2 regions of the Streptomyces sp. NPDC091682 genome follow, and region 2 is predicted to be linked to the other one. Evidence: riboswitches for the same ligand, from Rfam matches in the RefSeq annotation. Region 2 holds a riboswitch; the other holds the start of a gene.
What was found. Region 2 has a riboswitch for glycine ahead of gcvP (aminomethyl-transferring glycine dehydrogenase). Riboswitches for the same ligand answer to the same signal wherever they lie in the genome.
Positions count from the first base shown of each region.

Region 1 (5,111 bases), on a different contig from region 2:
CCTGGGCGTGCGGGTTGAGCCACAGGCCCCAGCGGTCCGGGTACAGCGCGCGGGCGATGTCCCGCCCGGTGACCACCTCGTAGCCCCGGTTCCAGCCGCTGGCGGCCAGCTCCTGGGGGGAGGTGACGCAGGGCGCGTAGCCGAGGCTCTCGACTTCCATACCGCCGTACTGGGCGTCCGGGGAGCCCGGCTGCCCCTGCCAGAGCAACATCCACAGCCGGCCCTCGGCGAGGGCGTGCAGGAGTGACTCGTAACTCTCGTAGCGCCCGGGAGTCACCTGGCGCATCATGTGCTCGACCTGCCCGGCCGCGGCCGTGCCTGACGCACTCACCCGGAACCCCTCTTCGTCCGCCCGTCGCTCCACGCGTGTCCTCCGAACCGGCAGTCGCGCGTGCGGCCAGGAGATGTAACCAGCTTAAGCGGCCCTACGGCAGGTAGAAGGGGCGTACGCGCTCACGAATCCAGTCCGTGACCGGGTCCTGGGCGGCGTCCAGCAGGATCAACTGCACGGGCCACGGCGGCGGGACACGGGTCAGGGCCCGTCCGAGGGCCTCCATCGGCGCGCTCTGCATTTCGGGTTCCCATCCCACCAGGCGGACACCGACGAACAGCTGGGGCTCCCCGCCCTCGATGCTGGCGAGGCAGCGGTGCGCGGCGGCGACCACCCCGGTGGCCCGGAACTCCTCGGTGGCGGCGGCCAGGAAATCCACCGGATCGTCCTGCCAGTCGGGCTCGAAGAGCCGGACCCGGCCGCCGGTGGCCGGGCCGTCGAGCGCGGTCCGGCCGCTGCGGCACAGCTCCGCGACGGCGGACGGCGGGAGCGGTGCGCCGACGGCGCCCTCGGGGTTGAGGGCGATGCCGAGCTGCGGGGGCAGACCGCGGGCGAACTCGACGGCGGGCGCCACCGCGAAGTCCATGCCGGGACCGACGCAGGCGAGGAACTGGGCCTCGGAGCTGTAGACGGGGACGTACGCCGCCCCGCCGATGTCCATGGTGGGCAGATCGAGGCCGGCCGACGCCCGGCCGCCCCCGCCCGGCAGGGGAACCCACACCTGGCTGCGTCCGAGGACCTCCAGGATCCGCCCCCCGGCGTCCGGCTGCCCGAGCGCCGCCCCGAGCACCTGCTCCAGCTCATTCCCCGGCCAGCCGCTGCCCTGCATCTGCCCCTGCCTCTGTCTTGATTCCCGCGCGTGTCGCCCCGCAGGGTACCGGCCCCGCGCCCCGCACCGTTGCCGGGGTCCGGGCGGATCCGAAAGATCCGGGGCTCCGCCCCGGACCCCGGCCGCGGCGCCGCACCCGGCGGGTCAGGCGCCGAAGGCGATGCGGGTCACCGTGGCGGCGGAGGCCCGGTCCAACAGGGTCACCGAGGCACAGCCCGCGGGCGGGCGGCCCGCTTCGGCCTCGCGCAGGAGCCGGGTCACCGCGCCGCGGTGGCGCGCGAAGGCGTAGGCGGAGACCCGGCGGCCGCGCGCGGCCTGCCCCGAGAGGGCCTCCTCGGGACTGCTGTCCAGCAGGAGCAGGTGCAGCGCTCGGCCCCGGCGGCGCGCGGCGGCCGCGAGCAGACCGCGCACCCACGACTGCGTACCGCAGTCGTGGACGACCACGGAGGCTCCGGAGCGCAGGATCCGCCACAGCCCCCAGTAGTGCGCGGCGCGCACCAGCGGCCGGTACACCGCGTAGGGCAGCGGCGCGGGCATGCGGCGCTCCCAGCGCTCACGGGTGTCCTGGGAGTCCACGGCCCCGCCCTCGCCGGCCGCCCGCTTGATCAGCGTGCTCTTGCCGCCGCCGGGAAGGCCGGACACCACGACGATGTCTCCGGCCGCGAAGCCGAGCGGGCTCGGGGCGCGCACGGCCGGTCCGCGCAGGTCGCGCACGAGGCCGAGGCCGCTGCCGGCCGCCCTCTCGCGCCCGCGCGCGCCGCGCTGCGCGGGCACCGCCTCCACGGTTCCGGTCGTCGTCACCACTCCGAATCTCCGCACAGTGTTCGCCTCCCCCGAATCGGGTCACCAGGACCCTTGCCCACTGAGTGTAAAGAGACGGTAATCCGGCGGCCCCGGTTCCGGTCCGACTCTTCGGAGGGCCGTACGAACTTTCGGACCCCACCGCCCGATCTCGGGCACGGCGTGCAATGATGTGCGCCATCTGGACCAACTGCATACCGGCCGCTTGAATCCGCGCGGGAGAGTCCCGGCACGCCGCAAGGCCGTGCGCGGGCGCCGAAGGAGCAAGAACCTCCCTTGAATCTCTCAGGCCCCGTACCGCGTGGATGAGGCAGATCTGAAAAGCGAGCTGCTGCGCAGCTCCACCCAAGGTGCAAGTCGATGAGAAGAACCGGCGATCGGGCGATCGGCGGAACTCTCGGCGAACCTCTCAGGTTCCGATGACAGATGGGGAGGAACGTCCTCGTCATGTCATGTCGATGCCCTGGGACCCGGGAGCCACACCCATGAGCACTGCCCCCCGCCTGACCGCCCTCGATGCGCTGCACCGCTCGCTCGGTGCGACCATGACCGATTTCGCGGGCTGGGACATGCCGCTGCGGTACGCCAGCGAGCGCGACGAGCACAACGCCGTACGCACCAAGGCCGGTCTCTTCGACCTGTCCCACATGGGCGAGATCACGCTGACCGGCCCGGAGGCCGTCAAGGCCCTCGACTACGCCCTGGTCGGCAACATCTCCACCGTCGGCGTCGGCCGCGCCCGCTACACGCACATCTGTCAGGAGGACGGCGGGATCGTCGACGACCTGATCGTCTACCGCCTCGGCGAGACCGAGTACATGGTCGTCGCCAACGCCTCCAACGCCCAGGTCGTCCTGGACGCCCTGACCGAGCGCGCCGCCGGCTTCGACACCGAGGTCCGCGACGACCGCGACGCGTACGCGCTGCTCGCCGTGCAGGGCCCGGAGTCCCCGGGCATCCTGGCCTCCCTGACCGACGCCGACCTGGACGGCCTGAAGTACTACGCCGGCCTGCCGGGCACCGTCGCGGGCGTGCCCGCGCTGATCGCGCGCACCGGGTACACGGGTGAGGACGGCTTCGAGCTGTTCGTCGCCCCCGAGCACGCCGTGGAACTGTGGCAGGCGCTCACCAAGGCGGGCGAGGGCGTCGGCCTGGTCCCGGCCGGTCTGTCCTGCCGCGACACGCTGCGCCTGGAAGCGGGCATGCCGCTGTACGGGCACGAGCTGACCACCGCCCTCACGCCGTTCGACGCGGGCCTGGGTCGGGTCGTGAAGTTCGAGAAGGAGGGCGACTTCGTCGGCCGCGCCGCGCTGGAGGCCGCCGCCGAGCGCGCCGCCACCGCTCCGCCGCGCAAGCTGGTCGGTCTGATCGCCGAGGGCCGCCGCGTCCCGCGCGCCGGTTTCCCGGTCGTCGCCGACGGTCAGGTCATCGGCGAGGTCACCTCCGGCGCCCCGTCCCCGACGCTGGGCAAGCCGATCGCCATCGCGTACGTGGACGCGGCGCACGCCGCGCCCGGAACGTCCGGCGTCGGCGTCGACATTCGCGGTACGCATGAGCCGTACGAGGTCGTGGCGCTGCCGTTCTACAAGCGGCAGAAGTAGCCCCGCGCACCACGTCCGCCGTCCGGGAACCCGTACGGCGCCGTCTCAGTACCCAAGACCGCAGTTCGTATCCACTCCCCCGCATCCAGGAGAATCAGGTCATGAGCAACCCCCAGCAGCTGCGTTACAGCAAGGAGCACGAGTGGCTGTCGACCGCCGAGGACGGCGTCGCGACGGTCGGTATCACGGAGTTCGCGGCCAACGCGCTCGGTGACGTGGTCTACGCCCAGCTCCCCGCGGTCGGCGACACGGTGACCGCCGGCGAGACCTGTGGCGAGCTCGAGTCGACCAAGTCCGTCAGCGACCTGTACTCCCCCGTCACCGGCGAGGTCGTCGACGCCAACCAGGACGTCGTGGACGACCCGGCGCTCGTCAACACCGCCCCCTTCGAGGGTGGCTGGCTGTTCAAGGTGCGCGTCGCGGAGGAGCCGGCCGACCTGCTCTCCGCCGAGGAGTACGCCGCGCTCACCCACTCCGACAACTGACACCCCAGGGGATCCTGATGTCTGTTCTCAACACCCCGCTGCACGAGCTCGACCCGGACGTCGCCGCCGCCGTCGACGCCGAGCTCGTGCGCCAGCAGTCCACCCTGGAAATGATCGCGTCGGAGAACTTCGCTCCGGTCGCCGTCATGGAGGCCCAGGGCTCGGTCCTGACGAACAAGTACGCCGAGGGCTACCCGGGCCGCCGCTACTACGGCGGCTGCGAGCACGTCGACGTCGTCGAGCAGATCGCGATCGACCGCATCAAGGCGCTGTTCGGCGCCGAGGCCGCGAACGTCCAGCCGCACTCCGGTGCGCAGGCCAACGCCGCCGCGATGTTCGCGCTGCTGAAGCCGGGCGACACGATCATGGGCCTCAACCTGGCCCACGGCGGTCACCTGACCCACGGCATGAAGATCAACTTCTCCGGCAAGCTCTACAACGTGGTCCCGTACCACGTCGACGAGACCGGCGAGGTGGACATGGCGGAGGTCGAGCGCCTCGCCAAGGAGTCCAAGCCGCAGCTGATCGTCGCCGGCTGGTCCGCCTACCCGCGCCAGCTGGACTTCGCCGCCTTCCGCCGCATCGCGGACGAGGTCGGCGCGTACCTGATGGTCGACATGGCGCACTTCGCCGGCCTGGTCGCCGCCGGTCTGCACCCGAACCCGGTGCCGCACGCCCACGTCGTCACCACCACCACGCACAAGACCCTCGGCGGTCCGCGCGGCGGTGTGATCCTGTCGACGCAGGAGCTGGCCAAGAAGATCAACTCCGCGGTCTTCCCGGGTCAGCAGGGCGGCCCGCTGGAGCACGTGATCGCGGCCAAGGCGGTCTCCTTCAAGGTCGCGGCCTCGCCCGAGTTCAAGGAGCGCCAGGAGCGCACCCTGGAGGGTGCGAAGATCCTCGCCGCCCGCCTGGTCCAGGACGACGTCAAGGCCGTGGGCGTGGACGTCCTCACCGGTGGCACCGACGTGCACCTGGTCCTGGTCGACCTGCGCAACTCCGAGCTGGACGGTCAGCAGGCCGAGGACCGCCTCCACGAGGTCGGCATCACGGTCAACCGCAAC
Region 1 is NZ_JBIVTH010000006.1:196,587-201,697, reverse strand. Features, by position in the region: gene ACIQK6_RS16235 (enhanced serine sensitivity protein SseB C-terminal domain-containing protein) at 1-331, opposite strand, end outside; gene ACIQK6_RS16230 (enhanced serine sensitivity protein SseB) at 426-1,160, opposite strand; gene ACIQK6_RS16225 (AAA family ATPase) at 1,305-1,961, opposite strand; glycine riboswitch at 2,168-2,271, shown strand; gene gcvT (glycine cleavage system aminomethyltransferase GcvT) at 2,447-3,562, shown strand; gene gcvH (glycine cleavage system protein GcvH) at 3,664-4,047, shown strand; gene glyA (serine hydroxymethyltransferase) at 4,065-5,111, shown strand, end outside.
Region 1: another riboswitch for glycine. It lies ahead of gcvT (glycine cleavage system aminomethyltransferase GcvT); the one in region 2 lies ahead of gcvP (aminomethyl-transferring glycine dehydrogenase).

Region 2 (5,111 bases):
GTCCTCCTCTTCGAGGACACCGGTGAACTGCTGCCGGACGGCCAGATCATCGCCCCGCACCGCCCGCTCGCGGCGGCCTAGGCGAAGCCGTCCGGTCGACCGTAGCGAACGACGAAGGGGCTGGTCCGGGAGAATCTCCCGGACCAGCCCCTTCTTCATGCCGTACGACCGTCATGCGGCGGTCGTACGACGCGGTACACCTCAGGCGTCGTACTCGTCCAGCGGCGGGCAGGAGCACACCAGGTTCCGGTCACCGAAGGCACCGTCGATGCGGCGCACCGGCGGCCAGTACTTCTCGGCGGCCGTGACCCCGCCCGGGAAGACGGCCTCGTCCCGGGTGTACGGGTGGTTCCACTCGCCGCCCAGCGCCGCCGCGGTGTGCGGGGAGTTCGCCAGCGGGTTGTCGTCCACCGGCCACTCACCGCCCGCGACCCGTTCGATCTCACCGCGGATGGCGATCATCGCGTCGCAGAAGCGGTCGATCTCGGCGAGGTCCTCGGACTCCGTCGGCTCGATCATCAGCGTGCCGGCGACCGGGAAGGACATGGTCGGCGCGTGGAAGCCGTAGTCGATCAGGCGCTTGGCGATGTCGTCGACGCTCACGCCCGTGGCCTTCGACAGCGGCCGCAGGTCGATGATGCACTCGTGCGCGACCAGGTTGCCCGGGCCGGTGTAGAGCACCGGGTAGTGCGGCTCCAGGCGCTTGGCGATGTAGTTGGCGCCGAGCACCGCCACCTGGGTGGCGCGCTTGAGGCCCTCGCCACCCATCAGGCGCACGTACGACCACGAGATCGGCAGGATGCCCGCCGAACCCCACGGAGCGGCCGAGATCGGGCCGACGCCCGTCTCCGGGCCCGCGGTCGGCTGGAGCGGGTGGTTCGGCAGGTACGGGGCCAGGTGCGCCCGGACACCGACCGGGCCGACGCCCGGACCGCCGCCGCCGTGCGGGATGCAGAAGGTCTTGTGCAGGTTCAGGTGCGAGACGTCGCCGCCGAAGTGACCCGGCTTGGCCAGGCCCACCAGGGCGTTCAGGTTGGCACCGTCGACGTAGACCTGGCCGCCGGCCTCGTGCACCTGGGCGCAGATGTCGGCGACGTGCTCCTCGAACACACCGTGCGTCGAGGGGTACGTGATCATCAGCACGGCGAGCTCGTCACGGTGCTGCTCGATCTTGGCGCGCAGGTCGGCCGTGTCCACCTCGCCGTCATCGGCGGTCTTGACGACGACGACCTTCATGCCTGCCATCACGGCGCTGGCGGCGTTGGTGCCGTGCGCGGAGGACGGGATCAGGCAGACGGTGCGCTGCTCGTCGCCGTTGGCCCGGTGGTAGGCACGGACGGCCAGCAGGCCGGCGAGCTCGCCCTGGGAGCCCGCGTTCGGCTGGATGGAGACCTTGTCGTAGCCGGTCACCTCGCAGAGACGTTCCTCCAGCTCGGTGATGAGCGTGAGGTAGCCCTCGGCCTGCTCGACCGGCGCGAAGGGGTGCAGCTGACCGAATTCGGGCCAGGTCACCGGCTCCATCTCGGTGGTCGCGTTGAGCTTCATGGTGCAGGAGCCCAGCGGGATCATGCCGCGGTCCAGCGCGTAGTCCTTGTCCGAGAGCCTGCGCAGGTAGCGCAGCATCGCGGTCTCGGAACGGTGCTGGTGGAAGACCGGGTGCGTCAGGTACGCGTCCGTGCGCAGCAGGCCCTCGGGCAGCGTGTCGACCGTGGTCGTGTCCAGCGCCTCGATGTCAGCGGTGACGCCGAAGGCGGCCCAGACGGCCTCGATGTCGGCGCGCAGGGTGGTCTCGTCACAGGCGACGGAGACGAGGTCGGCGTCCACCTGGAACAGGTTGACCCCGCCCTCGCGGGCGGCGGCGACGACCTCGGCGGCACGGCCCGGCACGCGGGCGGTGATCGTGTCGAAGTACGAGCCGTGCACGATCTCGACCCCGCCGGCCGTCAAACCGGCGGCGAGCAGGGTGGCGTAGCGGTGGGTGCGGTTCGCGATCGTCCGCAGGCCGTCCGGGCCGTGGTAGACGGCGTACATGCCAGCCATGACGGCGAGCAGCACCTGCGCGGTACAGATGTTGCTGGTGGCCTTCTCCCGGCGGATGTGCTGCTCACGGGTCTGCAGCGCCAGACGGTAGGCCTTGTTGCCGTCCGCGTCCACGGAGACGCCGACGAGGCGGCCGGGCAGCGAGCGGGCGTGCTTGTCCTGGACAGCCATGTAACCGGCGTGCGGTCCGCCGAAGCCCATCGGGACGCCGAAGCGCTGGGTGGTGCCGACGGCGATGTCCGCGCCGAGCGCGCCCGGGGAGGTCAGCAGGGTCAGCGCGAGCAGGTCCGCGGCGACGGCCACGATGGCACCGAGCTCGTGGGCCTGGTCGATGACGGGCTTGATGTCCCGGACGGCACCGGAGGCGCCGGGGTACTGGACCAGGACACCGTAGATGCCGCGCTCGGCGACCTCGGCCGGGATGCCGGCGGACAGGTCGGCGACGACGACCTCGATGCCGATCGGCTCGGCGCGGGTCTCGATCACGGCGATCGTCTGCGGCAGCGCGTCGGCGTCCACCAGGAAGACGTTGCCCTTGGACCGGCCCACGCGGCGGGCCAGGGTCATGGCCTCGGCGGCCGCGGTGCCCTCGTCGAGCAGCGAGGCGCCCGAGGTCGGCAGGCCGGTCAGTTCGGCGACGACCGTCTGGAAGTTCAGGAGCGCCTCGAGGCGGCCCTGGGAGATCTCCGGCTGGTAGGGCGTGTACGCCGTGTACCAGGCCGGGTTCTCCATGACGTTGCGGAGGATCACCGGCGGCGTGAAGGTCCCGTAGTAGCCGAGACCGATCATCGGGGAGAGGACCTGGTTGCGGTCGGCGAGCGAGCGCAGCTCGGCCAGCACCTCGGCCTCGGTGCGCGCCTCGGGCAGGTCGAGCGCCTCGGCGGTCTTGATCACATCCGGGACCGCGGCAGCGGTCAGTTCGTCCAGGGAGCCGTAGCCCACCTGGGCGAGCATCTTCGCCTGCGCCTCGGCATCCGGGCCGATGTGGCGCTGTTCGAAGGGGATGCCTCGCTCCAGCTGGGAGAGCGGAATGCGGTTGGCGGTCATGTACGGAGGCCTCCTGGTCGTATGACCTGCGAGGGGCACCACGGCGCGGGCACCCGGACGGCCTCCCCCTCTGTCATCTGCACCTGAGAGTTTCACCGGAGTCACGGGGGTCTCCCGAGAGTTCCGGCTTTCACCGTCGGTGAGGAGGGGGACCGGCACTGCACGCCCGGTACCCGCCCTGCTTTCCAGAGTGGCCTCGTCCGTGCGGTACGTATGCCTGAGAGATTCCGGGGAGGATTTGCTCCTTCGGCGCCTCCGTCACGTTCACTCGGAGGACTCTCCCGCACAGGGTCGACAGCCGTTCACCAGCGTACCAGCGAGGATCTGGACCCTCCCCGAGTGGCCTCCGCTGCGGATATGCACTTCTGTAGTCATTACGGAGCAGTTGCGACCTTTTGGAGGGACCGTGCAGACCGACATCGATCCGCGCAGCCTGATCGGCCGCAAGGCGTTCGACCGCAATGGCACCAAGATCGGCACGATCGACGAGGTCTACCTCGACGATGCCACGGGCGTCCCGGAGTGGGCCGCGGTCCGGACGGGACTCTTCAGCCGGGACGCCTTCGTCCCGCTGGAGCCGAGCGAGCTGGTGGGCGACACCCTGCGGGTGCCCTTCGAACGCGCCCTCATCAGGGACGCCCCGGACTTCGGGGTCGGGCGCCACCTCTCCCCCGAGCAGGAGCTGCAGCTCTACCACCACTACGGGCTGGACACGACCCTTCCGTCGGACTTCGACCGCGACTTCGGCCGTCTGGCGGGTGACGAGAACTAGGGGTCAGGGCCGCTCCCCCACGAGCGGCAACGGATCGGACGGCTCCAGCTCGGGGTCGTCCACCCGGAAGGTCCGCACCCGGCCGGGCTCCGATCCGGGCTGCTCGAACCGCACGGTCACCCGCCCGACCCCGCTGCCCTGCACCCATCCGGGCCCGTACACGGCATGTCGCACGTCGCTTCCGGCCGTCCAGCGCCGTTCGGGGGCCGGCTCCGGCTCCCCGAGTGGCTCAGCGACCCCCCGGGCGCCCTCGGCCGCCGTCTCGACGGCGCCGCCCGCCAGCGCCTCCCCTACGGCCCCGACCGTCCTGTCCGCTCCGTCAGCACTGTCAGTCCCACCAGTCCCGTCAGGCCTGCCAGTCCCACCAGACCCGTCACTGCCGTCAGCCCTGTCAGTCCCGTCCGACTCAGCGGCGAGCGACTGCGCGAACAGGTCCTCCTGCGTGTAGTCCGCCAGCCCGCTCACCCCCACGCCCAGCAGCCGCACCCCGCCCGTGGTGTCCACGCCCTCCAGCAGCCGCCCCGCCGCCTCCCGCACCACCGCCGGGTCGTCCGTGGGCCCCCGCAGGGTCTCGGAGCGGGTCAGCGTGGAGAAGTCGTACCGCCTCACCTTGAGCACGATCGTGCGCCCCGAGTGCCCCGAGTCCCGCAGCCGCTGCACGCACCGGTCGGCGAGCCGCTGCACCTCGCCGCGGATCCGTACCCGGTCGTGCAGGTCCACGTCGAAGGTGTCCTCGACCGACACCGACTTCGCGTCCCGCTCCGCGACCACTCGCCGGTCGTCCAGCCCGAGGGCCATCCGGTACAGCCCGGCACCGGCGGAGCGGCCGACCATCCGGACCAGCTCGTCCTCCCCGGCCTCCGCCAGCTCCCCCACGGTCGTGATCCCGGCCCGGCGCAGGTGCTCGCCCGTGGCCGGCCCCACCCCGGGCAGGGTCCGTACCGACATCGGCGCGAGCAGCTCGCGCTCGGTCCCCGGCTCGATCAGCAGCAGTCCGGCCGGCTTGGCCTCCTCGGAGGCCACCTTGGCCAGCATCTTCGACCCGGCCAGCCCCACCGATCCGCTGAGCCCCGTGGCGGCCCGGATGTCGGCCCGCAGCCGCTCCCCCGCCTCCCGCGCACTGCGCGAGTCGAAGGCCACCCCGCCCGCCTCCAGGTCCACGAAGGCCTCGTCCAGGCTCAGGGGCTCCACCAGGGGCGACAGTTCCCGCAGCATGGCCATCACCACGTCGCTGACCTGCCGGTAGAGGCTG
Region 2 is NZ_JBIVTH010000014.1:233,934-239,044, forward strand. Features, by position in the region: gene ACIQK6_RS29820 (DUF5999 family protein) at 1-81, shown strand, start outside; gene gcvP (aminomethyl-transferring glycine dehydrogenase) at 202-3,087, opposite strand; glycine riboswitch at 3,283-3,381, opposite strand; gene ACIQK6_RS29830 (PRC-barrel domain-containing protein) at 3,494-3,859, shown strand; gene ACIQK6_RS29835 (DNA polymerase IV) at 3,863-5,111, opposite strand, start outside.